Regions from separate parts of the Streptomyces sp. NPDC091292 genome, predicted to be linked through region 1. Evidence: predicted binding sites of a transcription regulator. Region 1 holds the regulator's gene; the other holds the start of a gene.

Evidence for each region. The regulator HrcA, encoded in region 1, represses chaperone genes, less so after heat shock. The targets are predictions, from matches to a motif close to TTNGCACTCNGNNNNNCNGAGTGCNAA.
Region 2: the regulator HrcA is predicted to act here: its motif matches at 10,022-10,048, upstream of groES (co-chaperone GroES).

The regions. Positions count from the first base shown of each region.
Region 1 is NZ_JBIVUQ010000001.1:580,360-594,859, forward strand. It holds gene ACIQNU_RS02630 (SpoIIE family protein phosphatase) at 1-666, opposite strand, end outside; gene hemW (radical SAM family heme chaperone HemW) at 771-2,003, shown strand; gene ACIQNU_RS02640 (DUF3097 domain-containing protein) at 2,525-3,325, opposite strand; gene ACIQNU_RS02645 (MBL fold metallo-hydrolase) at 3,361-4,119, opposite strand; gene hrcA (heat-inducible transcriptional repressor HrcA) at 4,260-5,276, shown strand; gene dnaJ (molecular chaperone DnaJ) at 5,277-6,410, shown strand; gene ACIQNU_RS02660 (nitronate monooxygenase) at 6,545-7,618, shown strand; gene ACIQNU_RS02665 (16S rRNA (uracil(1498)-N(3))-methyltransferase) at 7,615-8,364, shown strand; gene ACIQNU_RS02670 (VOC family protein) at 8,428-8,820, shown strand; gene ACIQNU_RS02675 (S41 family peptidase) at 8,939-12,247, shown strand; gene ACIQNU_RS02680 (histidine triad nucleotide-binding protein) at 12,359-12,718, shown strand; gene ACIQNU_RS02685 (ribonuclease Z) at 12,734-13,657, shown strand; gene ACIQNU_RS02690 (alkene reductase) at 13,681-14,500, opposite strand, start outside.
Region 2 is NZ_JBIVUQ010000023.1:15,847-30,346, forward strand. It holds gene ACIQNU_RS37105 (alpha/beta fold hydrolase) at 1-596, shown strand, start outside; gene tsaE (tRNA (adenosine(37)-N6)-threonylcarbamoyltransferase complex ATPase subunit type 1 TsaE) at 565-1,137, shown strand; gene ACIQNU_RS37115 (hypothetical protein) at 1,285-1,455, shown strand; gene ACIQNU_RS37120 (hypothetical protein) at 1,523-2,077, opposite strand; gene tsaB (tRNA (adenosine(37)-N6)-threonylcarbamoyltransferase complex dimerization subunit type 1 TsaB) at 2,200-2,862, shown strand; gene rimI (ribosomal protein S18-alanine N-acetyltransferase) at 2,892-3,392, shown strand; gene tsaD (tRNA (adenosine(37)-N6)-threonylcarbamoyltransferase complex transferase subunit TsaD) at 3,385-4,554, shown strand; gene ACIQNU_RS37140 (hypothetical protein) at 4,551-4,808, shown strand; gene ACIQNU_RS37145 (RNA polymerase sigma factor) at 4,859-6,130, opposite strand; gene ACIQNU_RS37150 (YciI family protein) at 6,190-6,546, opposite strand; gene ACIQNU_RS37155 (methyltransferase domain-containing protein) at 6,670-7,794, opposite strand; gene ACIQNU_RS37160 (polysaccharide deacetylase family protein) at 8,031-9,005, shown strand; gene ACIQNU_RS37165 (polysaccharide deacetylase family protein) at 9,002-9,844, shown strand; gene groES (co-chaperone GroES) at 10,194-10,502, shown strand; gene groL (chaperonin GroEL) at 10,614-12,239, shown strand; gene ACIQNU_RS37180 (SDR family NAD(P)-dependent oxidoreductase) at 12,438-13,211, opposite strand; gene ACIQNU_RS37185 (MOSC domain-containing protein) at 13,229-13,897, opposite strand; gene ACIQNU_RS37190 (LysR family transcriptional regulator) at 13,977-14,500, shown strand, end outside.

The sequences.
Region 1 (14,500 bases):
CAGGAGCTGTCCGGCGAGCGCGGCGACATGCTCCTCGTCCAACTGTCCGGCGAGCAGGTCGGACGCCTCGGCGAGGAAGGTGAGGGCGCCCCGGTTGACCCAGTCCTGGTCCTCGGGGTCCTGGCGGGGCCCGAGGACGTCGCCGTGGTCGCCGTCGGCCGTGAGTCCCCCGAGGGCCGGGTGCGGTTGCTCGCGGGAGTCCACCGGCAGCCGCGCCCACACCGTCTTCGTCCCCGGGCGGTACGTGATGCCCCAGGCCGCGGCCAGCCCCGAGACGAGCTGGAGTCCGTGGCCGAACTCGGGGGTCTCCTGGCCCACGGGCGCCAGACCGCCGCGTATCGGCCGCGCGGGATGGTGGTCGGAGATCTCCACGACCAGTGCCGTGCCGTCGTCCGCCGTGTCCTCCAGGCGGCACAGCAGCCCCACGTCCGTGCCGGCGTGCACCACCGCGTTGGTGACCAGCTCACTGACGAGCAGCACCGCGTCGTCCACCAGCCGGTCCAGGACGACCGGGCCCGTCCAGTGCGTCAGCGTCGTACGGACGAATCGCCTGGCAGCGGCCGGGGACTGCGGGTTTCCGGGCAGGGACGTCCTGGCTTCGCGCGGCGTCGGCCGCCGCCGACGGCTCGGCGGGATCACCGCCCGGACCGCGCTCTCGCGTCGCATCGCAACAGAGTGACAGACCGGCGGGGCGCGCATGCGGCGAGTGACGGAACTGGGGGTGAGGTGGGGGCGGCGGTGGTAATGCGTGGGCGGGGGACAATGGGGCCATGCCCTCCGTGCTTCCTGAGGGGGAGGCCGTGCCGGACGACGGTGGCCTTCCGGCCTCCGCTCTCGCCGGCGCCTCCGCCCGGCCCCTCGGCTTCTATCTGCATGTGCCGTACTGCGCGACCCGCTGCGGATACTGCGACTTCAACACCTACACCGCCACCGAACTCCGCTCCACCGGCGGTGTACTCGCCTCGCGCGACAACTACGCCGACACCCTCGTCGACGAGATCCGTCTCGCCCGCAAGGTCCTGGGCGACGATCCCCGGCCGGTCCGGACCGTGTTCGTGGGCGGGGGTACGCCGACGCTGCTCGCCGCCGGTGACCTGGTCCGGATGCTCGCCGCCGTCCGGGACGAGTTCGGTCTCGCCGACGGTGCCGAGATCACCACGGAGGCGAATCCGGAGTCCGTCGATCCGGCCTATCTCGCGGCGCTGCGCGAAGGCGGGTTCAACCGGATCTCGTTCGGCATGCAGAGCGCGCGGCAGCACGTGCTCAAGATCCTCGACCGCACCCACACGCCGGGGCGCCCCGAAGCGTGCGTCGCCGAGGCCCGCGCCGCCGGGTTCGAGCACGTCAATCTCGACCTGATCTACGGCACGCCGGGCGAGTCCGACGACGACTGGCGGGCCTCGCTCGACGCCGCGATCGGTGCGGGGCCCGACCATGTGTCCGCGTACGCGCTCATCGTCGAGGAGGGCACGCAGCTCGCCCGCCGCATTCGGCGCGGCGAGGTCCCGATGACGGACGACGACGTCCACGCCGATCGGTACCTCATCGCGGACGAGGTGCTGGGGATGGCCGGATTCGAGTCGTACGAGGTGTCGAACTGGGCCACGAGCGAGGCGGGTCGGTGTCTGCACAACGAGTTGTACTGGCGTGGCGCGGACTGGTGGGGCGCGGGGCCCGGTGCGCACAGTCATGTCGGTGGGGTGCGGTGGTGGAACGTGAAGCATCCCGGCGCCTATGCGGGTGCCCTGGCGGCGGGTCGCTCGCCCGGTGCGGGCCGTGAGGTCCTGTCGGACGAGGACCGGCGGGTGGAGCGGGTCCTGCTTGAACTCCGTCTGAGCGACGGCTGCCCTCTGACGCTCCTGAGGCCGACCGGCCTCGCGGCGTCCCGCCAGGCCCTCAAGGACGGCCTTCTGCAACCGGGCCCGTACGAGGAGGGTTGGGCGGTCCTTACCCTGCGGGGGCGGCTTTTGGCTGATGCGGTGGTGCGGGATCTGGTCGACTGAGGGTGCGGGTTGGGTGTGGCGGGGTGCGCAGTTCCCCGCGCCCCTGAAGAGGGGGTGGGTGGGGCCGGTGGTCGGGTGCGGGTTGGGTGTGGTTTGTTGCGCAGTTCCCCGCGCCCCTGAGGGGGTGGTGGGGCTGGTTGTTGGGGTGCGGGTCGTGTGTGGCTGGGTGCGCAGTTCCCCGCGCCCCTGGAGAGGGGGGGCTGGGGCCGGTGGTCACCCGTGGGTCGTGTGTGGCTTGTCGCGCAGTTCCCCGCGCCCCTGAGGGGGGTGGTGGGGCCGGTTGTTGGGGTGCGGGTTGGGTGTGGCGGGGTGCGCAGTTCCCCGCGCCCCTTGGAAAGCGGGCGCGGCCGGCAGTCGACAACGGGCGTCAGCCGTCTCTTTCAGGGGCGCGGGGAACTGCGCAAAACGGCCGACGGCCCGCAGTCGATAGTCGGCCTTCGCCACCCCCCTCAGGGGCGCGGGGAACTGCGCAACAGGACGCATCCGACCTGCACCCGAATGTCCGGTCCACCCGCGGAGCGTCACTCCGTCACGTGGTCGATCAACCGTTCCACCGACCCCAGAAGTTCCGGTTCCAGATCCCTGTAGCTCTGTACGGAAGCCAGAATCCGCTGCCACGCCATCCCCGTCTGGTCAGGCCAGCGCAGCGCCCTGCAGACGCCCGTCTTCCAGTCCTGGCCCCGGGGGATCCGGGGCCACTCCGGGATGCCGATGGTGGTCGGCTTCACTGCTTCCCAGATGTCGATGTACGGGTGGCCCACCACCAGGGCGTACTCGCTGGTGATCTCCGCCGCGATGCGGGACTCCTTGCTGCCGGGTACGAGGTGGTCGACCAGGACGCCGAGCCGGGCGTCGGGGCCCGGTGCGAACTCCGCGACGATCGCCGGGAGATCGTCCACGCCCTCCAGGTACTCGACCACCACGCCCTCGATCCGGAGGTCGTCGCCCCACACCTTCTCGACGAGTTCCGCGTCGTGCCGGCCTTCGACGTAGATCCGACCGGCGCGGGCCACCCGCGCCCGAGCGCCCGGCACCGCCACCGAACCGGACGCGGTACGGGCCGGTCGCGAGGGGGCGCCCGTGGCGGCCCGGACCAGGGTCACCACCTTGCCCTCCAGCAGGAATCCGCGCGGCTCCAGCGGGAACACCCGGTGCTTGCCGAACCGGTCCTCCAGCGTGACCGTCCCCGCCTCGCACCGGATCACCGCACCGCAGAACCCCGTACCCGGCTCCTCGACCACGAGCCCCGGCTCGGCCGGTACCTCGGGTACGGGCTGCTTCTTCTTCCACGGCGGAGTCAGGTCCGGCGAGTACTGGCGCATTCGACCGACGATAGGAAGAAGGGGCCGGGCGTGGCTCACGACACGCCGAATCTCCTGGTCAGGCGGTCACGCTGGGACCGGACGAACTCCGCATTCACGACAGAACCGTGCCCGGGGACGTACCGCGCGTCCTCGCCGCCCAGCTCCAGGAGGCGGTCCAGGGCGGCCGGCCACCGTGACGGGACCGCGTCCGGGCCGGCCTGCGGTTCGCCCGACTCCTCGACCAGGTCGCCGCAGAACACGACCCGGGGAGAGCCGGGCACGACGACCGCCAGATCGTGGCCCGAGTGCGCGGCGCCCAGGTTCACCAGGAGCACCCGCACCCCGCCGCCCAGGTCGAGCGTCCACTCGCCGGGTACGGGAACCTCGTACCGGGGGCGGACCAGCAGCTCGACGGCCTCCGCGGCGGCCCTCGGGTCGGCTCCGTGCCGTACCGCGTCCGTACGCAGCTCGTCCGCGCCCCGCGTGAGGATCTCGCCCGCGCCCAGCGCCCCGTACACCTCCACGCCCGCGAACGCCGATGTGCCCAGGACATGGTCGAAGTGCGGATGCGTCAGCGCGACATGCGTGACCCGGCGGCCCGCGCCGAGGAGCCGCATGGTGTCCCGGCGCAGGTCCGCCCCCTCGCGTACCGTCCCGCCGCTGTCGACCAGCAGCGCGCTGTCGGCCCCGGCGACCAGACCCGCCGTGCAGTCCCAGGCGGGAAGGCGGCGCCGGCCGACCCCGGAGGCCAGCCGTTCCCACCCCGGCTCTTCCCAAGCGATCCCCGGAGGGATACCCGTACCGATGCCCATACCGCGACGCTACGACATAGGTCGCGCCCGGCCTTGCTACCGGCGTACCCACCGGCCGTACACTGGCTCCGGGAATGCTGGCACTCGCCTGCTCTGAGTGCCAGAGGGGCAGGGAACACACATTGCTGGAGGTGCGCGCGATGCTCAGTGAACGCAGGCTCGAAGTGCTGCGCGCCATCGTCCAGGACTATGTCGGCACCGAGGAGCCCGTCGGCTCCAAGGCGCTGACCGAGCGGCACAGCCTCGGCGTCTCACCGGCGACCGTGCGCAACGACATGGCGGCCCTGGAGGACGAGGGGTACATCGCCCAGCCGCACACCAGCGCCGGACGGATCCCCACCGACAAGGGGTACCGGCTTTTTGTCGACAAGCTCGCGGGCGTGAAGCCGATGACGGCGCCCGAGCGCCGGGCGATCCAGAACTTCCTCGACGGCGCCGTCGACCTGGACGACGTGGTGGGCCGGACCGTGCGGCTGCTCGCGCAGCTCACCCGGCAGGTCGCCGTCGTGCAGTACCCCTCGCTGACCCGCTCGACGGTGCGCCATGTCGAGCTGCTTTCGCTGGCGCCGGCCCGCGTGATGCTCGTCCTGATCACGGACACCGGCCGGGTCGAGCAGCGGATGGTCGACTGCCCGGCGCCCTTCGGTGAGGCGTCGGTGGCCGATCTGCGGGCCCGGCTCAACAGCAGGGTCGCGGGCCGCCGCTTCACGGATGTGCCGCAGTTGGTGCAGGATCTGCCGGACGCCTTCGAGGCGGAGGACCGCGGCATCGTCTCGACCGTGCTCTCCACCCTGCTGGAGACGCTGGTCGAGGAGACGGAGGAGCGGTTGATGATCGGCGGCACCGCCAATCTCACCCGCTTCGGGCACGACTTCCCTCTGGTGATCCGGCCCGTCCTGGAGGCCCTTGAGGAGCAGGTCGTGCTTCTCAAGCTCCTGGGCGAGGCCAAGGATTCGGGCATGACCGTACGGATCGGTCATGAGAACGCGCATGAGGGACTCAACTCCACGTCCGTCGTGTCGGTGGGCTACGGTTCGGGCGGCGAGGCAGTGGCCAAGCTCGGCGTGGTCGGCCCGACCCGCATGGACTACCCGGGAACGATGGGAGCAGTACGCGCAGTGGCACGTTACGTCGGACAGATCCTGGCGGAGTCGTAAGTGGCCACGGACTATTACGCCGTACTCGGCGTGCGCCGCGACGCTTCCCAGGACGAGATCAAGAAGGCGTTCCGGAGGCTCGCGCGCGAGCTGCATCCGGACGTGAACCCCGACCCGAAGACCCAGGAGCGGTTCAAGGAGATCAACGCCGCCTACGAGGTGTTGTCGGACCCGCAGAAGAAGCAGGTCTACGACCTCGGCGGTGACCCGCTCTCGCAGGCGGGCGGCGGCGCGGGCGGTTTCGGAGCCGGTGGCTTCGGCAACTTCTCGGACATCATGGACGCCTTCTTCGGCACGGCGTCCCAGCGCGGCCCCCGCTCGCGCACCCGGCGCGGCCAGGACGCGATGATCCGGCTGGAGATCGAGCTGGACGAGGCGGCCTTCGGGACCACCAAGGACATCCAGGTCGACACGGCCGTCGTCTGCACCACCTGCAACGGCGAGGGCGCGGCCCCCGGCACCAGCGCCCAGACCTGCGACATGTGCCGCGGCCGTGGCGAGGTCTCGCAGGTGACCCGGTCCTTCCTCGGCCAGGTCATGACCTCGCGGCCGTGCCCCCAGTGCCAGGGCTTCGGCACCGTGGTGCCCACGCCGTGCCCGGAGTGCGCGGGAGACGGCCGGGTCCGCTCGCGCCGCACCCTGACCGTGAAGATCCCGGCGGGTGTCGACAACGGCACCCGGATCCAGCTCGCGGGCGAGGGCGAGGTCGGCCCCGGCGGCGGCCCGGCCGGTGATCTGTACGTCGAGATCCATGAGTTGCCGCACTCCGTGTTCCAGCGGCGCGGCGACGATCTGCACTGCACGGTGACCCTCCCGATGACGGCGGCGGCCCTGGGCACCAAGGTGCCCCTGGAGACGCTGGACGGCCTCGAAGAGGTCGACATCAGACCGGGCACCCAGTCCGGGCAGTCCATCCCCAAGCACGGGCGCGGAGTGACCCATCTGCGCGGCGGCGGGCGCGGTGACCTCATCGTGCATGTCGAGGTGCAGACCCCGTCGAAGCTCGATCCGGAACAGGAGCGGCTCCTTCGGGAGCTGGCCGTACTGCGGGGTGAGGAGCGCCCCACCGGCCAGTTTCAGCCAGGACAACAGGGGCTCTTCTCCCGCCTGAAGGATGCTTTCAACGGCCGCTGAATTACGGCTGACTTTCGGTCGAAACCGGTGCCGACGGGTGCCGACTTACCGTCGGTAAAGCCTTACGGTCAGCGGAATATGCCAGGCGTAAGGCTGGATTCGGACTTGTGCGGAGGACGTGACAACATGCCGTCATGTCCTCCGCACTGACCGATCTCTTCCCACGCCCGATCGTGCAGGCGCCCATGGCGGGCGGCGTTTCCCGGCCCCAGCTCGCGGCGGCCGTCTCCGACGCGGGCGGGCTCGGATTCCTCGCCGCCGGATACAAGACCGCCGACGGGATGTACGAGGAGATCAAGCAGGTGCGGGGCCTCACATCCCGCCCTTTCGGTGTCAACCTTTTCCTGCCGCAGCCCGACCACGCCGACCCGGCGGCCATCGCCGTCTACCGTCACCAGCTCGCCGGCGAGTCCACCTGGTACGAGACCCGGCTCGGTGACACGGACGCCGGGCTGGACGACGGATACGTGGCCAAGCTGGCGATCCTCGTGGACGACCCGGTCCCGGTCGTCTCCTTCCACTTCGGCTGCCCGACCCGCGAGGTCGTGGAGTCCCTCAAGAAGGTCGGCACCCTCACCCTCGTCACGGCCACCACGCCCGAGGAGGCGCAGACCGTGCAGTGGGCCGGAGCGGACGGCGTCATCGCGCAGGGCATCGAGGCGGGCGGCCACCAGGGCACCCACCGCGACAACATCGAGAACGACGGCGCCGGGCTCGGACTGCTGACCCTCGTGGCGCAGATCCGCGAGACCGCGCAGCTCCCGATCATCGCGGCCGGCGGGCTGATGCGCGGCGCCCAGATCGCCTCCGTCCTCGCGGCGGGCGCCGACGCGGCCCAGCTCGGCACCGCCTTCCTGATCACCCCCGAGTCGGGCGCCCACGTCCTGCACAAACAGGCGCTCACCGACCCGCTGTTCAACCGCACCCGGCTCACCCGCGCCTTCTCGGGCCGCCCCGCACGCGGCCTCGTCAACCGCTTCATGCGCGAACACGGCCCGTACGCGCCCGCCGCCTACCCGCAGATCCACCACCTCACCGCCGGACTGCGCAAGGCCGCGGCCAAGGCGGGCGACCCGCAGGGCATGGCGCTCTGGGCGGGCCAGGGCCACCGGCTCGCCCGCGAACTGCCCGCCGGACAGCTTGTCGAGGTACTGACCGCCGAGCTGGAGGCCGCGGGCGACGCGCTGGTGCTGCGGAGGGCGTCATGACCGCGCCCGTCTTCGTCGTCGCGCACTTCGACGCGGGACCCGCCGGGCGCTATGTCCTCGACGGCGCCGAAGGGCGGCACGCCGTGTCCGTGAAGCGGCTGCGGCCCGGCGAGGACGTCGTCCTGACCGACGGGCGCGGGCGCTGGGCGGACTGCGTCGTCCTCGCCGCCGAGGGCAAGGACCGGCTCGTGGTCCAGATGGACTCGTTCACCGACGAACCCGAGGAGACCCCCCGGATCACCGTCGTCCAGGCGCTGCCCAAGGGGGACCGCGGCGAACTCGCCGTCGAGACCATGACCGAGACCGGCGTCGACGCGATCGTGCCGTGGGCCGCGGCCCGCTGTGTCACGCAGTGGCGGGGCGATCGGGGTGTCAAGGCGCTCGGCAAGTGGCGCGCCACCGCACGCGAGTCCGGGAAGCAGGCCCGCCGCGTCCGGTTCCCCGAGATCGCCGAGCCGATGACCACCAAGCAGGTCGCCGCCCTGCTCGCCCGCGCCGAACTGGCGGCCGTCCTGCACGAGGACCGGGACTACCCGAGCGAACCCCTGGCGAGCGCGGAACTCCCGGCAAGCGGCGAGATCGTGCTCGTCGTCGGCCCCGAGGGCGGCATCGCGCCCGAGGAGTTGGAGCTGTTCACCGGCGTCGGGGCAAAAGCGTACAGACTGGGGCGTACCGTACTGCGTACGTCGACCGCCGGGACCGCGGCCGGGGCGCTGCTGCTCGGCCGCACCGGCCGCTGGTCCTGAACGCCGGTCCCGAAGCACCGGTCCCGAACCACCGGCCCAGAACCGCCATCCAAGGAGGCCCCGTTGGAACTCGCCCAGGTGAGGCTGCTCGTCTCCGACTTCCCCGCCTGCTACCGCTTCTACGCCGACGTGCTCGGCCTCAAGCCGCAGTCGGGCGCCGTTGACGGGCCGTACGAGAAGTTCAGCCCGCACACCGGGTCGGCGGGGATCGCGCTCCAGGACCGGGCCATGATGGCCGAACTGCTCGGCGAACTCGCCGGGACCGCCGTCGGACACCGCTCCCTCGTCGTGCTGCGCGTGGAGGACCTGGACGCCTACTGCGCGGACGTCACCGCGCGCGGCGGCGCCCTCCTCCAGGGCCCGTCCGCCATGACCGACCGGATGCGCGTCGCCCATCTGAAGGATCCCGAGGGCAATCTGGTCGAGTTGCAGGAGTGGCTGCTGCTGCGCGGCTGACCGCACCCGCGTCCCGTACTTGACCGTACCCGCGTCCGGTATGCGAGCGCCGTGGGCGGGACCCGGCCATTCACCGGAACCACTGTTCACAGGCGGTGGGGCTGCTTAGGGTGATCACGTGACTCAGTCTGCGTACTTCCGGTTTCCCCATGTTCACGGTGAGTTGGTCGCCTTCACGGCCGAGGACGACGTCTGGATCGCCCCCCTCGACGGCGGACGCGCATGGCGGGTCAGCGCCGACAACATCCCCGTGAACCACCCCCGGATCTCCCCGGACGGCACCACCGTCGCCTGGTCGTCCACCCGCGACGGCGCGCCCGAGGTGCACCTCGCCCCCGTCGACGGCGGCCCGTCCCGGCGGCTCACCCACTGGGGCAGCGACCGCACATCGGTGCGCGGCTGGACGCCCGACGGCCGCGTCCTCGCCGTCAGCACCGTCGGCCAGGCATCGCTGCGCCGCTCCTGGGCCCGCGCCGTCCCCCTCGACGGCGGCCCCGCCGAGACCCTCCCGTACGGACCGGTCGGCGGCGTCGCGTACGGGCCCGGCGGTCAAGTGGTGCTGCTGTCCGCGCCGATGGGGCGCGAGGCCGCCTGGTGGAAGCGGTACCGGGGCGGTACGGCGGGCAAGCTGTGGATCGACCGGGACGGCTCCGGCGAGTTCGTCCGGCTGCACGAAGGGCTCGACGGGAACATCGAGTACCCGATGTGGGTCGGCGAACGCGTCGCGTTCCTCTCCGACCACGAAGGCGTCGGCGCCCTGTACTCGTCGCTCGCCGACGGCTCCGACCTGCGCCGGCACACCGCGACGGACGGTTTCTACGCGCGCCACGCGGCCACCGACGGCACCCGCGTCGTGTACGCGTCCGCCGGTGAACTGTGGATCGTGGACACCCTCGACGGCCCCGAAACGCTCGACGGCACCCCCGGCACCGGCGCCCGGCGCCTCGACATCCGCCTCGGCGGACAGCGCGCCGACCTCCAGCCGCACCCCGTCAACGCCGCCCGCTGGTTCGGCGCCGGGGCCCCCGACCACACCGGACGCGGCAGCGCCCTCGCCGTACGCGGCGCCGTCCACTGGATCACCCACCGCGAGGGCCCCGCCCGCGCCCTCGCCGCCGAACCCGGCGTCCGCGCCCGGCTGCCCCGCACCTTCCGCGCCGACGGCGAGGAACACGTCGTCTGGGTCACCGACGCCGAGGGCGACGACGCCCTCGAATTCGCCCCCGCCACCGGCGCCGCGCCCGGTGCGACCCCGCGCCGCCTCGGGGCCGGACAGCTCGGCCGCGTCCTCTCGCTCGCCATGGCGCCCGACGGCAGCCGCGCCGCCGTCGCCTCGCACGACGGCCGGGTCCTGTTCGTGGAGCGCGCCACCGGCGAGGTCCGCGAGGTCGACCGAGGGGAGCACGGCGACGCCACCGGGCTCGTCTTCTCGCCCGACTCGGCCTGGCTCGCCTGGTCGCACGCCGGACCCAGCCCGCTGCGGCAGCTCAAACTCGCGAACACCGCCGACCTGTCCGTCACCGAGGCGACCCCGCTGCGCTTCCGCGACTACGCGCCCGCCTTCACCACCGACGGCAAACACCTCGCGTTCCTGTCCGCGCGCGCCTTCGACCCGGTCTACGACGAGCACGTCTTCGATCTCGCCTTCGTCGGCGGCTCCCGCCCGCATCTGATCACGCTCGCCGCGACGACCCCGTCGCCGTTCGGACCGCAGCGCCACGGCCGCCCCTTCGAGGCCCCCGACAAGGACGAGACCCCCGACAGCGAGGGCGCCCCGGTCACCCGTATCGACCTGGAAGGGCTCGCCGACCGGATCGTGCCCTTCCCCGTCGAGGCCGCCCGCTACACCACCCTGCGGGCCGCCAAGGACGGCTTCCTGTGGCTGCGCCACCCGCTGCGCGGCGTGCTCGGCGCCTCACGCGCGACCCCGGACGACCCGGACCCCAAGACCGACCTGGAGCGGTACGACCTCGTCCAGAAGCGCGTCGAGCATCTCGCGTCCGACGCCGACCACTTCTCCGTCAGCGGCGACGGCAAGCGGGTCCTGCTGTGGACCGACGGCAAGCTCAAGGTCGTCCCCAGCGACCGGCGCGCCTCCACCGACGACGACAGCGACACCAACATCACCGTCGACCTCGGCCGGGTCCGGCAGACCGTCGACCCGGCCGCCGAGTGGCGCCAGATGTACGCCGAGACCGGCCGCCTGATGCGGGACAACTACTGGCGGGCCGACCTCGGCGGCGTCGACTGGGACGGCGTACTCGACCGGTACCGGCCCGTCCTGGACCGCGTCGCCACCCACGACGACCTGGTCGACCTGCTCTGGGAGGTGCACGGCGAACTCGGCACCTCGCACGCGTACATCACGCCGACCGGCGGGTGGGGCCACTCCGACACGCGGCTCGGGCTGCTCGGCGCGGACATCTCACGGGCCGACTCGCGCGCCGACGAGGACGGCGCGGAGAGTGCGGGCGGCGAGGGCGGCGGTGACGGCGGTGACGGTACGCGTCAGCCCGGCGCCTGGCGGATCGACCGCATCCTGCCGTCCGAGACCTCCGACCCGCACGCCTACTCGCCGCTCGCCGCACCCGGTGTCGCCGTGCGCCCCGGGGACGCGATCGTCGCCGTCGCCGGCCGGCCCGTCGATCCGGTGACCGGCCCCGGACCGCTCCTCGTCGGTACCGCGGGCAAGGCCGTGGAACTCACCATCTCGCCCGCGGGCGGCGGCGAGCCCCGGCATGTCGTGGTCGTCCCGCTGGACGACGAGGAACCCCTGCGCTACCACGCCTGGGTCGCCGACCGGCGCGCCTATGTCCACGAGAAGTCCGGGGGCCGCCTCGGCTACCTCCACGTGCCCGACATGCAGGCGCCCGGCTGGGCCCAGATCCACCGGGACCTGCGGGTCGAGGTCGCCCGCGAGGGGCTGGTCGTGGACGTCCGCGAGAACCGCGGCGGTCACACCTCGCAGCTCGTCATCGAGAAGCTCGCCCGCCGGATCGTCGGCTGGGACCTGCCGCGCGGACTCCAGCCGTTCAGCTATCCGCAGGACGCCCCGCGCGGGCCCGTCGTCGCCGTCGCCAACGAGTTCTCCGGCTCCGACGGCGACATCGTCAACGCCGCGATCAAGGCCCTCGGCATCGGACCCGTCGTCGGCACCCGTACCTGGGGCGGCGTCATCGGCATCGACAGCCGCTACCGCCTGGTCGACGGCACGCTCGTCACGCAGCCCAAGTACGCCTTCTGGCTGGAGGGTTACGGCTGGGACGTCGAGAACCACGGCGTCGACCCGGACGTCGAGGTCGTCCAGGCCCCGCAGGACCACGCGGCGGGCCGCGATCCTCAGCTGGACGAGGCGATCCGCATCGCGCTTGCGGCGCTCGCCGAGAACCCGGCCAAGACGCCACCGGAGCTGCCGCCGCTCGGCTGAGCCATGACAGGGGTCGGGTGCCCGCGCCCGCGAGGGGCGGGCACCCGGCGGCGGATAGCATGCCGACAGACCGATCGAGAGACCGTTCCGACCGTCGAGGAGGGCGTGACCGTGGCCGGAGAGCCGCAGGCCGACTGCCTGTTCTGCAAGATCGTCGCGGGTGACGTCCCGGCGACCGTCGTCCGTGAGACCGAGACGACCGTCGCCTTCCGCGACATCAACCCCCAGGCGCCGACCCACGTCCTGGTCATCCCGCGCGTGCACTACGCCGACGCCGCCGCGCTCGCCGCCGCCGAACCGCAGATCGCCGCGGACATACTGCGCGAGGCCGCCGAGGTCGCCGCGATGGACAAGGTCGACGCCACCGGGTTCCGGATCGTCTTCAACACCGGTTCGGGCGCGGGCCAGACCGTGTTCCACACCCACGCGCACGTCCTCGGGGGCCGCGGCCTCCAGTGGCCCCCCGGCTGAGCAGGGCGAACCGCCTTGTCCGTACGGGAACTCGTCGTCCTCGGCACCGCGAGCCAGGTGCCCACCCGGCACCGCAACCACAATGGCTATCTGCTGCGCTGGGAGGGCGAGGGCATCCTCTTCGACCCCGGCGAGGGCACCCAGCGCCAGATGCTGCGGGCCGGGGTCGCCGCGCACGACATCCACCGGATCTGCGTCACGCACTTCCACGGTGACCACGCGCTGGGGCTCGCCGGGGTGATCCAGCGGATCAACCTCGACCGGGTGCCGCACGAGGTGACGGTCCATTACCCGGTCTCGGGCCGGCGCTTCTTCGACCGCCTCCGGTACGCCACCGCGTACCGCGAGACCGTCCCGCTGACGGACGCCCCGGTCACGGCCGAAGGGCCGCTCGCCACCGCGCCCGGATACCGCCTGGAGACGGCACACCTCTCGCACCCGGTCGACGCGTACGGCTACCGCCTGGTCGAGCCGGACAGCCGCCGTATGCTGCCCGACCTGCTCGCCGAGCACGGCATCACGGGTCCGGACGTGGGCCGCCTGCAACGCGAGGGCGTGCTCCGGGGCACCACGCTGGACGAGGTGAGCGAGGTCCGCCGGGGCCAGCGGTTCGCGTTCGTCATGGACACCCGGCTGTGCGACGGCGTGTACGCGCTCGCCGCCGACTGCGACATGCTGGTGATCGAGTCGACGTTCCTCCGCCAGGACGAACAACTGGCCACGGACCACGGTCATTTGACGGCCGATCAGGCGGCGCGCGTCGCCGTCGATTCGGGGGTCCGCCATCTGGTCCTGACCCACTTCAGCCAGCGCTACCCGGACCCGGCCGCCTTCGAGGAGGAGGCCAGGGACGCGGGGTTCGACGGCGAACTGACGGTGGCGGCGGACCTGATGAGGGTGTCCCTGCCGAAGAGACGGCAGGAGCCGGTTCACCCTTAGGCCGGTCGGGCTGGTCGGGCCGGTCAGGCCGCTTGGGGCTGCGGGACCACCCCGGTCGCCGGAGCCGCGTACTGATGGGTCGGGTACGTCAGATAGCCCCTGTCGCCGCCCTCGTAGTACGTGGCCTCGTCCGGGGGTGCGATCGGGAGGCCGGCGCGCAGCCGCTCGACCAGGTCCGGGTTGGAGATGAAGGCGCGGCCGAAGCCGATCAGGTCGGCGCCCAGGCCGAGCCAGCGGTCGGCGTCGTCGCGGCCGGTCAGCCGGGGGCCCATCGGGAGCGTCGGGTTCATGATGAGGGTGCCCGGCCACAGTCGGCGCAGGGCGATCAGGATTTCTTCGTCGGCGGTGGCCTCCAGGTGCACATAGGCCAGGTCCAGGGGGGCCAGTTCGGCGAACAGCGCGGTGTAGAGGTCCAGGACCTCGGTCTCCTCGACGCCCCAGAAGAAGGTGCCGGGCGAGAGCCGGATGCCGGTCCGCTCCGCGCCGACCGCCGCGACGGTGGCGGTGACCGCCTCCACGGCGAACCGGATGCGGTGGGCGATCGGGCCGCCGTACCGGTCCGTGCGCAGGTTGGCGTTGGACGAGAGGAACTGGGAGATCAAGTAGCCGTTGGCGCCGTGCAGTTCGACGCCGTCGAAGCCCGCGTCGATGGCGCGCCGGGCGGCCTCGGCGTACGACGCGGCGTGCTCGGGCACCTCGGCGGTGTCCAGGGCGCGGGGCATCGGGGCGGGCAGGCGACCGGTCGGGGTGAACACGTCGCCGACGGCCGGGACGGCCGAGGGGCCCACCGGCTGCGTACCGATGGTGTCCGGGTGCGAGACCCGGCCGCCGTGCATGATCTGG
Region 2 (14,500 bases), on a different contig from region 1:
TACGCGAACGGGTCGTCGGTGTGGCGCTCGTCGGTACGTCGTCCGGGCGGCTCGGCGAGGTCAACTACGGGCTGCCGACGGCGGGCGTCAACGCCGTGCGGTGGGTACTGCCCGGGGTGCTCAAGGCGCTGGGGCAACGGGCCGAGCTGGTCGAGCGGGGGCGGCGGGCCACGGCGGATCTGTTCGCGGGGGTGATCAAGCGGTACTCGTTCGCGTCGCGGGACGTGGATCCGGCGGTGGCGCGGTTCGCCGAGCGGATGATCGAGGGCACGCCGATCGACGTGGTCGCCGAGTTCTATCCGGCCTTCACCGACCACGACAAGACGGCAGCGCTCGCGCACTTCGCGGAGCTGCCCGTGCTGGTGCTCGCCGGGGACAAGGACCTGGTCACGCCGAGCGAGCACAGTGAGGCCATCGCCGATCTGCTGCCGGACGCCGAGCTGGTCCTCGTACCGGACGCCGGGCATCTGGTGATGCTGGAGCACCCCGAGGTGGTCACGGACCGGCTCGCGGACCTGCTGACGCGCGTCGGCGCGGTCCCGGCGGGGGCTACCGTGGGCGGTTATGGAACGTCCACCACACCCGGCGCCGGCTGACCCCGTCACCCCCACCGCTCCCGTCACCCTCCAGCTCACCGTCGATTCGCCCGAGCGGATGAGCACGCTCGGCCGTCGGCTCGCCGGGGTGCTGCGCCCCGGCGACCTCGTGATGCTCACCGGCGAGCTGGGCGCGGGCAAGACCACGCTGACCCGGGGCATCGGCGAAGGCCTGAACGTACGCGGTGCCGTCACCTCGCCGACCTTCGTCATCGCGCGCGTGCACCCGCCGCTGGGCGACGGACCGCCGCTGGTGCACGTGGACGCGTACCGGCTGGGCGGCGGCCTGGACGAGATGGAGGACCTCGACCTCGATGTGTCGCTGCCCGAGTCCGTGATCGTGGTCGAGTGGGGCGACGGCAAGGTCGAGGATCTGTCGGACGACCGGCTGCACGTCGTGATCGGGCGGACGGTCGGCGGCGCGGGCGACACGGCCGATGTGCCCGATACGGCCGACACGGCGGACGAGGTGCGCGAGGTCACCGTCAAGGGGTTCGGGGCCCGGTGGACCGCCGGTGAGCTGGCCGGACTGGCCGTCTGAGCGCCTCAGGCTCGTACGTTCGCCCGAACGTTCCGACAAGGCGTCGGTAAATTCTTGCATTGCGGCGGCCGGGCGTGGTCGTATGGAGACCGGTACCTGGTTAGGTCTACCTAACCGCGTCTGCCCCCTCAGCTTCAGGAGGCATCCATGTCGGCCACCGAACACCCCGCGCCGTCCGGCGTGGCGATGAGCGACCTGCTGGCGTCCTGTGCCGCCGCGAAAGAGGTGTCGACGCCCCCGGCGCGACCCGAGCCCGAGCCGGAACCCGCGACCGAGTGCCCGGCGGAGCGGTCCGAGGAGCACCCGGAAGCCGCGTAACCGCACGGCCGCCCGCAGGGTCATCCGTACGCGTGATGTGTACGACCGACCCGCCCCTACGACCTGACTACGGGATCACGACGATCTTCGCGCCGACGCCCGCGAACTCCCACATCGCGTCGCCGTCCTCGCGGGTCTCGCGGATGCCGCCCGTCTTCTTGTCCGGGTCCGGCTCCGGCGTCGAGCCGTCGACCGCCGCGCTGAACCCGATCGCGACCCCGCCGACCGACGCGAACCGCACCACGTGCTCGATCGGCGTGCCGTCGGACCCCGCGACCGAGCCCGAGCGCGAGGTGACGCTGTAGGTGCCGGGCAGTGGGTCGACCGTGCTCGGCTGGACCTTGAAGGTGCGCCGGACCTTGCCGTTCCCGCCGACCAGCCACACCCGGTCGTCGTCCAGCGAGTACACCACCCGCTCGCCGGCGCCCGTCTCGGCGGGCAGTGCCGTCGGGTTCTTCTTGTCCTTGTGCGGCCGGGACTTGGTCGCCGACGGCGACTTGCCGGCGTTCGGCTTGCCGAGAGTGTCGGGCACCTGGGCCGACGCCTGATAGGCGAGGAAGGCGACCGCGGCGATTGCCACCGCGGTGAGCCCGGCCACGAATCCCGAGCTGCTCCTTGCCACCGTGCCCACCTCTCGTACCGCTCCCGTACCGCACCTGCTGCCCGTCAGCGCCGACGGTAGCAGCCACCACCGGGCAGACCGGGGCGGCCGTGCCCCCGCCGCCGGAGCCGTAGGCTGTTTGTGTGTTGTTGCTCGCTCTGGATACCGCCACCCCCGCCACCACCGTCGCCCTGCACGACGGTGCGTCCGTCGTCGCCGTGTCGAGCCAGGTGGACGCCCGCCGGCACGGGGAACTGCTGCTTCCGGCCGTCGACCGGGTGCTCGCCGACGCCGGGCTGAAACTCTCGTCGGTGACCGCCGTCGTCGCCGGTACGGGCCCGGGGCCCTACACCGGCCTTCGGGTCGGACTGATGACCGCGGACACCTTCGGGCTCGCCCTGGGCGTGCCGGTGCACGGCCTGTGCACGCTCGACGCGCTCGCGTACGAGGTTGCGCACAGCGGCCTCGGCGGGCCGTTCGTCGTCGCGACGGACGCGCGCCGCAAGGAGGTCTACTGGGCCCGGTACGCGGACGCCCGTACGCGCGTGTCGGGACCGGCCGTCGACCGGCCCGCCGACATCGCGGCCGAGGTCGCCGGCCTGCCCGCCGTCGGCGCGGGCGCGCTGCTGTACCCGGACACCTTCCCGGACGCGCGCGGCCCCGAGCACGTGTCGGCCGCCGCGCTCGCCTCGCTCGCCGCCGAGCGGCTGCGCGCCGGGGACGACCTGCCGCCGCCGCGCCCGCTTTATCTGCGCCGCCCGGACGCGCAGGTACCCAAGAACTACAAGGTGGTCACCCCGAAGTGACCGCCGAAGCGACCGTCGCCCTGCGCGAGATGCGCTGGTGGGACATCGATCCGGTGCTCGCCATGGAACGCGCCCTGTTCCCCGACGACGCCTGGTCCCGCGGCATGTTCTGGTCCGAGCTGGCCCACGCGCGCGGGGCGGGCTCCACCCGCCGCTATGTCGTGGCCGAGTCCGGCGGCGAGATCGTCGGGTACGCGGGGTTCGCCGCGGCCGGTACCGGGACCGAGGACGGGCCCTCCGTCGTGGGCGACGTCCAGACCATCGCCGTCTCCCGCGACCACTGGGGCACGGGCCTCGGGTCGCTGCTGCTCGCGGACCTGCTGAAGTACGCCACGGCATTCGAGTGCGCCGAGGTGATGCTGGAGGTGCGCGTCGACAACACGCGCGCCCAGCGGCTCTACGAACGCTTCGGCTTCGAACCCATCGGCTTCCGGCGCGGCTACTACCAGCCCGGCAATGTGGACGCCCTGGTCATGCGCCTGACCACGGCGCCCGGCACCGACGTACAAGGAACCGCGACCCATGGCTGACTCGCCCCCCGCCCCCCGTGCTTCCCGCCCCGCCCGCGCCCTCCGGGACGAACCGCTCGTCCTCGGCATCGAGACCTCCTGCGACGAGACCGGAGTCGGCATCGTGCGCGGCACCACGCTCCTCGCGGACGCGATCGCCTCCAGCGTCGACGAGCACGCCCGCTTCGGCGGTGTCGTACCGGAGGTCGCCTCGCGGGCGCATCTGGAGGCGATGGTGCCGACCATCGAGCGCGCCCTGAAGGACGCCGGGGTCGCCGCCTCCGACCTGGACGGCATCTCCGTGACCGCCGGTCCCGGGCTCGCGGGCGCGCTCCTGGTGGGCGTGTCGGCGGCGAAGGCGTACGCGTACGCGCTCGGGAAGCCGCTCTACGGCGTCAACCATCTCGCCTCGCACATCTGCGTCGACCAGCTCGAACACGGCGCGCTGCCCGAGCCGACGATGGCGCTCCTGGTGAGCGGCGGGCACTCGTCGCTGCTGCTGTCCACCGACATCACCTCGGACGTCCGGCCGCTGGGCGCGACGATCGACGACGCGGCGGGCGAGGCGTTCGACAAGATCGCCCGCGTCCTGAACCTGGGCTTCCCGGGCGGTCCCGTCATCGACCGGTACGCGCGCGAGGGCGACCCGTCCGCCATCACCTTCCCGCGCGGACTCACCGGCCCGCGTGACGCCCCGTACGACTTCTCCTTCTCCGGTCTGAAGACGTCCGTGGCGCGCTGGATCGAGGCGAAGCGGGCCGCCGGTGAGGATGTGCCGGTACGGGACGTCGCCGCGTCCTTCCAGGAGGCCGTGGTCGATGTGCTGACCCGTAAGGCGGTGCGCGCCTGCAAGGACGAGGGCGTGGACCATCTGATGATCGGCGGCGGGGTCGCGGCGAACTCGCGGCTGCGCGCGCTGGCCGCCGACCGCTGCGAGGCGGCCGGTATCCGGCTGCGGGTGCCCCGGCCCAAGCTGTGCACGGACAACGGCGCGATGGTCGCCGCGCTCGGCGCGGAGATGGTGGCGCGGGGGCGGGCGGCGTCCGACTGGGACCTGTCCGCGGACTCGTCGCTCCCGGTGACGGACCCGCACGTGCCGGGCCGCGCCCATGACCACAGCCACGACCACAGCCACGACCACGACCACGTGCACGAGGTGGCGAAGGACAACCTGTACTCATGACGGTCGCACTGATGTGGGAGGCCGCGGCGGCGCCGGGCCGGGGCGCGGAGCTGCTCGCGTGGGTACGGGAGCAGGGGCTCGCGGCGGAACCGGTGCGGCGGGAGACCTTCTCGGCCCCCGGCGACCGGGTCCTCGTCATCACGTGGTGGCACGCCGCGTACGAGGACGACCTGCCGGAGATTCCGGAGCCGGACGCGGCGCTGGTGCGGCGCGCGGTGCATCGGTGGCGGTTCGAGTCGGTGGGGGTGGAGTAGGCGGTCCACTGGGACAGCCGGGCGCACCCGGGGTGCCCCCGAATCGGCGTCTAGAGGCCCGTCAGGCGCGCCCGCAGGAGTTTCCGTTCCGGTTCGTTGCGGGTGAGCGCGATGGCCCGTTCCAGCTCGGTACGCGCCTCCGCGTCCCGGCCCAGCCGCGCCAGCAGATCCGCCCGTACGCTCGGCAGCAGGTGGTAGTCCTTCAGGGCCGGTTCGGCGGACAGGGCGTCGACCAGGGCGAGTCCGGCCGCCGGTCCTTCGGCCATCGAGACGGCGACCGCGCGGTTCAGCTCCACGACCGGTGAGGGCGCCCGTACGGCGAGGATCCCGTACAGCGCGGCGATCCGCCGCCAGTCGGTCTCCTCGTACCGCACCGCCCGCACATGGCATGCCGCGATGGCGGCCTGGAGGACGTACGGGCCCGGCGCTCCCTCGCCGGCCACGGACTCCGCGCGGGCCAGCGCCTCGTATCCGCGCCGGATCAGCGGCTGGTTCCAGCGGGAGCGGTTCTGGTCCTTGAGGAGGACCGGTTCGCCGCCGGGTCCGGTGCGGGCGGCGGCGCGCGCGGCCTGGATCTCCAGGAGCGCGGCGAGGCCGTGCACCTCGGGCTCCTTCGGCATCAGCCCCGCGAGGACCCGGGCGAGGCGCAGCGCGTCCTCGCAGAGCGCGGGCCGCAGCCAGTCGTCGCCGGCCGTCGCCGCGTACCCCTCGTTGAAGATGAGGTAGATGACGTCGAGCACCGAACCCAGCCGGGCGTCCCGGTCCGGTCCTGTCGGTACCTCGAAGGGCACGCCCTTGGTGGCGAGGGTGCGTTTGGCGCGGACGACGCGCTGCGCGACGGTCGCCTCGGCCGTCAGATAGGCGCGGGCGATCTCGGCGGTGGTCAGGCCGCCGAGCAGCCTCAGCGTCAGCGTGGTCCTGGCCTCGGGCGAGAGCACGGGATGGCAGGCCGTGAAGACGAGCCGCAGCAGGTCGTCGTCGATGGCGTCCGGATCGTCCACCAGGTCACCCGGGTCGGGCGCGGGCGGCGCGGTCTCCAGGTCACGGCCGACCTCGGCGAGCTTGCGGGCGTACGTCTCCCGGCGCCGTACCAGATCGATCGCGCGCCGCCTGGCCGTGGCCATGAGCCAGGCGCCCGGGTTGTCCGGGACGCCTGATTCCGGCCACTGCTCAAGGGCGGCGACCAGGGCGTCCTGCGCCAGCTCCTCCGCGATGCCGACATCCCGCACGATCCGGGCGACGCCCGCGATGATGCGGGGCGACTCGATCCGGAAGACCGTCTCGACGGCGTGGGTGGTGGGGGCCGTGGGTTCGGTGCTCACGGCCCACCATCAGACACCCCGGTACGCGAACCGCCAAGTTTTCCGGCCTCGTCGGGGCGTCAGCCCTCGACGACCTCCCGGACCTCACAGGTCACCGTCCAGTACGGCTCGTGCACCTGGAGGAACCGCTTGGTCCACTCGACCGCCTCGGCCCTGTCCTTGGCCTGGAGCATCGCGTACCCGCCGATGACCTCCTTGGTCTCGGTGAACGGGCCGTCCGTCACGGACGTCTTCCCGCCCTCCCAGTGCACCCGCACACCGTCCGACGTCGGCAGCAGACCGCCGGTGTCCAGCAGGACCCCGGCCTTGGTCATCTCCTCGATCAGCTCGCCCATGCGCTGCATCAGGGCCTCGCTGGGGCCATCGGCGGGCGCGTTGTTCTCGTCGATCCGGATCAGGGACAGATAGCGCGGCATGAGCCTCTCCACTTCGCTGGGGGGCGGGGTCGTTCCCCGCCTCTCACTCAACGCGTCGAACGAGGGCCACCGGGATCGACACGTCCGGAGAATTTTCTTCCGGAACTTTTCGAGAGGTCCTTCCTAGCGTGGCGCCGGGTGGCCCAGGAGCATCGTCGGGGCGGTGTCGACCCTGGTCAGGAAGACGGTGGCCGCGTGCGGGCCCTGGGGCTTCACCTTGCGGCGCAACTCCTCCGGCTCCACCGCTGAGCCGCGCTTCTTCACGGTGAGGACACCCACCTCCCTCTGCCTCAGCAGGGCCTTGAGACGTTTGAGGTTGAAGGGCAGATGGTCCGTGATCTCGTAGGCGGTGGCGTACGGGGTCGGGCGCAGGGTGTCGGACGTGACGTACGCGATTGTTTCGTCCAGGAGTCCGCCGGACACCTCGCGGGCGACCTCGGCGACGAGATGCGCGCGGATGACGGCGCCGTCCGGCTCGTACAGATACCGCCCGACCGGGCGCACCGTCGGATCGGGCGGCAGCGTCGCGAGGGGCGACCAGAGGGACGCGCCGCCCGGCAGGAGCGTGGCCCGGCGCGCTTCGGGGCCGCCGAGGCCGAACCACAGCACGGCCTCCTTCACGTCCCCGCCGTCCGAGATCCACTCGGTCTCGACGCCGTCGGGAAGCGCCTCGTGCGGCACGCCCGGCGCGATCTTCAGCGCGGCGCGCGGCGCCCGCCGGGCGGCCTGAACGGCCCAGGACAGCGGCGGCGAGTACGCCTCCGGATCGAAGACCCGGCCCCGCCCGCCGCGCCGCGCCGGGTCCACGAACACGGCGTCGTACGGGGCCGTTTCGACCTCGGTGACATCGGCCTCGCGGACGTCGATCAGGTCGGAGAGCCCCAGTGCCTCGGCGTTGGCGCGAGCGACCGCGCAGGTCAGCGGGTCGCGGTCGACGGCGAGGACGCTGATCCCGGCCCGTGCGAGGGCGATCGCGTCGCCGCCGATGCCGCAGCACAGATCGGCGACCGACCGGACGCCCTGCTCCCGCAGCCGGGCGGCGCGATACGCGGCGACGGTGGTCCGGGTCGCCTGCTCGACACCGTTCGGCGTGAAGAACATCCGCCCGGCGTCCCCGGCACCGAACTTGGCCACCGCGCGCTGCCGCAGCCGCGCTTGGCCGAGCGCCGCCGACACCAGGTCCGCCGGGTGGTCGCGGCGCAGCCGGGTCGCCACGGCCAGTTCCTGGGCGGGGTCGGTGTCCCGCACCTCGTCGAGGAGGGCGCGGCCCTCGTCGGTGAGGAGGGCCGCGAATTCGTCGAGAGGCGAGCGGGGGGAGAGGGGGGAGAGGGGACCAGGGGCGGGGGCGTTCACCGGGCCATTGTTCACCAGGCGGGCGCGTGCCCGGCCGCTGCCCGGCCGCTGTGGGCCAGTCGGTGGATGGTCGGCGCCGGGCGGCGGTGTCGGCGTCGCACCGCGCAGGGGCGCTGACAAGATGCGGCACCATGCAACTAGTAGGACAAAAGGAACAAGTTACCGTCGGAGTGGGGCGCCCGGGGGCCCGTACACCCACCCGTTCCCGCACGCGTCCGCGTACCCGCGTGGTCTGCGCGGCCCTGCTCGCCGCCGCCGTCACCGCCCTCGCGTCCGGCTGCGGGGACACCGGGGGTGGGGAGGCCGCGGGCGGCGGCAAGGTGAAGGGCGCGCCCGGTCAGGAGCGGCAACTGACCAAGGAGGAGGCCGCCGCCAAGCAGCGCGCCGAGCAGACGGCCCGCGCCGCCGCCGCGAAGCGCTGGGGCCTGGAGAAGACACCGCTGCCCGCGCCGCCGCCGCCCGCGCAGAAGCCGCGGCTGACCACCCGTGAGGGCTTCGAGGTCGAGGGCCAGGAGGAGTTGCCGCCGGTCTTCACCACGATCCCCACCAAGGAAAAGATCGTCTTCCTCACCATCGACGACGGCGCCGACAAGGACCCGGACCTGCTCAGGATGATGGACGACCTGAAGCTTCCGTACACCGCCTTCCTCAGCGACTACCTGGCGAAGGAGGACTACGGCTACTTCCGGAAGATGCGCGACCAGGGCGTCACGCTCAACAACCACACCCTCACGCACCCTTACCTGCCGGGCCTCGACTACGACGACCAGAAGCGCGAGATCTGCGGCATGCAGGACCTGATGCGCAAGGAGTTCGGCAAGCGGCCCGAGGTCTTCCGGCCGCCGTACGGCAACTACAACCAGGACACCCTGCGCGCCGCCAAGTCCTGCGGCATCAAGGCCGTACCGCTGTGGAACGAAGAGGTCTTCGTCGACCACTGGGAGTACCGCGAGTGGGACCAGAACCTGCGTCCCGGTGACATCGTCCTCACCCACTTCCGGGGCAAGAACGACTGGAAGGGCACCATGCCGGACGACATCCGCCGGTTCATGAAGCTGATCACCGACAAGGGGTACGCGGTGGCGAAGCTGGAGGACTATCTGTGACCCGCCGGGCGCAGGTACGCCGGTCGCTGGCCGGGGTGCTGGTGGCCGGGGTGCTCGCGCCCGCGCTGCTCGGCGGCTGCGCGCAGTCCGTCGACCCGATCGAACGGCTCAGCCGCAAGGCGGCGCAGAAGGTCGGCCCGCATGTGAAGCGGCCGAGCGCCGAGACATACCGCCGCTGGGGGCTGCCGGCGCCGCTCGCCCCGGCGCCGAGCCCGCCCGCGCGTCCGCCCACGGCGGGGGCGCCGGGCGGGAAACGGGCGGGGGCCAAGGGGCCGGGGCCGGGGGGTGGCGGCGACAGCGGCGATACGGCTCTGCCGCCCGTGGTCGACCGGGTCCGTACCACCGACAAGGTCGTCTTCCTCACCTTCGACGACGGCGCCGAGAAGGACCCGCGCTTCGTGGACATGGTGCGGGAGCTGCGGTTGCCGGTCAGTCTGTTCCTCACCGAGAGCGTGGTCGGGCCCGGGTACGCGCAGTTCGCCCGGTTGCGGGCGGTGGGCGCGACCGTGCAGAACCACACGCTGCACCATCCGTACCTGCCGGGGATGCCGTACGCCGGTCAGCGGGCGGAGATCTGCGGTCAGCGGGACAAGGTGCTGGCGCGGTTCGGGGTACGGCCCCGGCTGCTGCGCCCGCCGCACAACGCGTACGACAGGGAGACGCTGCGGGCGGCGGCGTCCTGCGGAGCTTCGGCGCTGATCCTCTGGCGCCCGGCCGCCCCCGACGCCCCCCTGCACCGCGGCGACATCCTCCTGGCCCACGCGGAGTCGACCCCGGCGCTCCTCCGCCGAATCCACGCGGAGGGCCTGACGGTGGCCCGCTTGGAGGACTACCTCTAGGCGCACCCGGCGTCTTGGGCTGTGCCCACCCGTCCCGCCCTGCGGGACGACTGCCCACAGCACGTTACGCAGATCCGGTGGCTGACCTCGTTGTGGGCAGGCGTCCCGCTGTGGCCGGGCGCGCAGCGCCGGAAGGGGACCGGGCAGGGGCCGCGATCCAGCCGCGAGGGTGGCGCGTTGGCACTCCGCTTGACCGAGTGCTAACCGCAGTCATAGTCTCGGCTCTGGCACTCCCCACTGGAGAGTGCCAATACGCGACGGGCAGGTCCGGCACCCGCGACGACGGATCGACCTGGTCGCCACCTCAGACAGTTAACCCCGTGAGATCTCCGAAGGGGGAGGTCGGATCGTGACGACCGCCAGCTCCAAGGTTGCCATCAAGCCGCTTGAGGACCGCATTGTGGTCCAGCCGCTCGACGCAGAGCAGACCACGGCTTCGGGCCTGGTCATTCCGGACACGGCCAAGGAGAAGCCCCAGGAGGGCGTTGTCCTGGCCACCGGTCCGGGCCGTATCGAGGACGGCAAGCGTGTCGAACTCGACGTCACCGTCGGCGATGTCGTGCTGTACAGCAAGTACGGCGGCACCGAGGTGAAGTACAACGGCGAGGAGTACCTCGTCCTCTCGGCCCGCGACGTGCTCGCGATCATCGAGAAGTAATTCACCACCTCTGCATGTGAGCTGCGCCCCTGGCCCCCGCGACCCCAAGGAAGCCGGGGGTCCGGGGCGCAGTTCGTTCACCACCGTTCCCGAGAGGGCTGGAACGCTCCCATGGCGAAGATTCTGAAGTTCGACGAGGACGCCCGTCGCGCCCTTGAGCGCGGCGTCAACAAGCTTGCCGACACGGTCAAGGTGACGATCGGCCCCAAGGGCCGCAATGTCGTCATCGACAAGAAGTTCGGCGCACCCACCATCACCAACGACGGTGTCACCATCGCCCGCGAGGTCGAGCTGGACGACCCGTACGAGAACCTCGGCGCGCAGCTCGTGAAGGAGGTGGCGACCAAGACCAACGACATCGCGGGTGACGGCACCACCACCGCCACCGTGCTCGCCCAGGCCCTGGTCAAGGAGGGCCTGCGCAATGTCGCCGCGGGCGCTTCCCCGGCCGTCCTGAAGAGGGGCATCGACGCCGCCGTCAAGGCCGTGTCCGACGAACTCCTCGCCACCGCCCGGCCGATCGACGACAAGTCGGACATCGCCGCCGTCGCCGCGCTCTCCGCCCAGGATCAGCAGGTCGGTGACCTGATCGGCGAGGCCATGGACAAGGTCGGCAAGGACGGTGTCATCACCGTCGAGGAGTCGAACACCTTCGGTCTGGAGCTGGACTTCACCGAGGGCATGGCCTTCGACAAGGGCTACCTGTCGCCGTACTTCGTGACGGACCAGGAGCGCATGGAGGCCGTCCTGGAGGACCCGTACATCCTCATCCACCAGGGCAAGATCTCCTCCATCCAGGACTTGCTGCCGCTGCTTGAGAAGATCATGCAGACGAACTCCTCGAAGCCGCTGCTGCTCATCGCGGAGGACGTCGAGGGCGAGGCCCTGTCGACGCTGATCGTCAACAAGATCCGCGGCAACTTCAACGCCATCGCGGTGAAGGCCCCCGGCTTCGGCGACCGCCGCAAGGCGATGCTCGGCGACATGGCCGCCCTCACCGGCGCCCAGGTCATCGCCGAGGAGGTCGGCCTCAAGCTCGACCAGGTCGGCCTGGACGTGCTCGGCTCCGCCCGCCGTGTGACGGTCACCAAGGACGACACCACCATCGTCGACGGTGGCGGCAACGCGGACGACGTGGCCGGCCGGATCAACCAGATCAAGGCCGAGATCGAGAACACCGACTCCGACTGGGACCGCGAGAAGCTCCAGGAGCGCCTCGCGAAGCTGGCCGGCGGCGTGTGCGTGATCAAGGTCGGCGCCGCCACCGAGGTGGAGCTGAAGGAGAAGAAGCACCGTCTGGAGGACGCCATCTCCGCGACCCGCGCCGCGGTCGAGGAGGGCATCGTCTCCGGTGGTGGCTCCGCGCTCGTCCACGCGGCCAAGGTCCTCGACGGCAACCTCGGCAAGGAGGGCGACGAGGCCACCGGTGTCGCCGTCGTCCGCCGCGCCGTCGTCGAGCCGCTGCGCTGGATCGCCGAGAACGCCGGCCTGGAGGGCTACGTCATCGTCTCCAAGGTCGCCGAGCTGGAGCAGGGCAGTGGCTACAACGCCGCGACCGGTGAGTACGGGGACCTGGTCAAGGCCGGTGTCATCGACCCGGTCAAGGTGACGCGGTCCGCCCTGGAGAACGCCGCGTCCATCGCTTCGCTGCTGCTGACGACCGAGACGCTGGTTGTCGAGAAGCCGGCCGAGGAAGAAGAGGCCGCCGGCGGTCACGGGCATGGTCACTCTCACTAGGCGTGTTGCCTGAGCCGGAGGTCCGGCGCCCCTTTTCTTCTGGGGGTGCCGGACCTTTGGTTTTCCTCGCCCCTGCGGGGCTTGGTGCGCAGTTCCCCGCGCCCCTGATTGCGCAGTTCCCCGCGCCCCTGATGGGTGGTCGGCCGGCCGCCGTGGCCCTGTCGCGCAGTTCCCCGCGCCCCTCAACAACCCGGTTGGCTACCTCGGGCCGTACTTGCGGCCCGTCTTTGTCGTGACTCCGCCCAGGAGGGATCTCGGGGTCACCTTTGCCACCCCCATCAATGCCTTGTATCTCGGGTCCGGGATGGAGATTGTTTTGCCCTTGGTGAGGTCGGTCAGGGCTGCTGCTACCACCTTGTCCGCGTCCAGCCACATCCACTTGGGGATGTTGTCGGTGCCCATGCCGGCGCGCTGGTGGAACTCGGTGCGGACGAAGCCGGGGCACAGGGCCATCAGCCGGACGCCCGTACCGGACAGGTCCATCGCCACGCCCTGTGTGAACTGGACGACCCACGCCTTTGACGCGCCGTAGGTCCCGCGGGGGACGAAGGCCGCTGTCGACGCGACGTTGATCACGCTCCCGCGCCCCCGCGCCCGCATCGCCCCGGCCGCCGCCGACGTCAGCCGCAGGACCGCCTCGCAGTGCACCTTGAGCATGGTCAACTCGTCCGCTACGGAGACCTCCAGATAGCGGCCCTTGTTGCCGAAGCCCGCGTTGTTGACGAGAAGGTCGACCGGGCGGCGCGGGTCGGCGACGCGGGTGGCGACCGCTTCGATGCCGTCGTCCGTCGACAGGTCGGCCGTCAGGACCTCGGCCTCCACGCGGTGCCGGTCGTGCAGTTCGGTGGCCTGGTCACGCAGCCGCTCGGTGTCGCGCGCCACGAGGACGAGGTCGTGGCCGTCGGCCGCGAGCCGGCGCGCGAACGCGGCGCCGATACCGGCGGTGGATCCCGTAATCAGAGCCGTAGTCATGGGCCAAGGTTAGTGAGCTACGACGCGTACTTCTCCATGTACGTCCTGGCCTGCTCGATCGATTCGGGGTGCAGGGCGTCGCCGGCCGCGAGGAGCCGGGGCAGCAGTTCACGGCGGGTGGTGACGGCCCGGAACTGGAAACCGACCGTCACATCGTGCACGGGCCGGTGCACTACCGCGATCTCGTCGCCCGCCCGGATCTCACCGGGTTCGATCACCCGTAGATACGCGCCCGGTACGCCCTTCTCGGTGAACCGCCGCACCCAGCCGCGCTCCCCGAGGGCGCCGGCGAACGTACGGCACGGGATGCGCGACGAGGTGACCTCCAAAAGCACATCGGGTCCGATCCGCCAGCGCTCGCCGATCAGGGCGCCGGTGACCTCGACCCCCGACGTGGTGAGGTTCTCGCCGAACGAGCCGTTCGCCAGCGGGCGGCCCAGCTCGCGCTCCCAGTCGTCCAGGTCCTCGCGCGCGAACGCGTACACGGCCTGGTCGTTCCCGCCGTGGTGGCGGGTGTCGCACACGGCGTCCCCCGCGACCCCGCTCGCGCCGATCCCCTTGGGCCCCGGAGCCGTGATCCGCACGGGCCCCTCGGTCGGCCGCTTGTCGATGCCCGTGACGCCGTCCCGCTGATCGGTGTACGCGGCGGACCGGGCGCGTCCAAGATTCACTGACAAAAGCTTCATAACGGCACGCTAGCGATACGAGGTCAAAGAGTCGACGCAATATTTTCCGTACTGTCCAAGATTCGCTTATGCTCGAAGGGTGATCGAGGCCCGACACCTCCGTGTCCTGCGTGCCGTCTCCGCCACCGGCTCCTTCTCGGCGGCGGCCCGTGAGCTGGGCTGCACCCAACCCGCCGTCAGCCAGCAGATGAAGGCGCTCGAAGCCTCCGTGGGAACCCCGCTGCTGATCCGCGCGGGCCGCGAGACCCGGCTGACCCAGGCGGGAGAGGCCCTGGTCAGGCATGCCGCGGGCATCCTCTCCGGGCTCACGGCCGCCGAGGAGGAGGTCGCCGCCATCGCCGGACTGCGCGCGGGCCGGGTCCGGCTGGTCTCGTTCCCGAGCGGCAGCTCAACGCTCGTACCCACCGCGCTCGCTGCCCTGCGCGCCGCCCACCCCGGTACGCGTGTCTCGCTGGTCGAGGCCGAGCCGCCGCGCTCGGTCGAGATGCTCCGCGAGGGCGACTGCGACATCGCGCTGTCGTTCCGTTACGAGGGTGCGTCGGCCGTCGACGACTGGTCCGACCTGGTGGTGCGGCCCCTGCTGGCCGACCGTCTGGTGGGTCT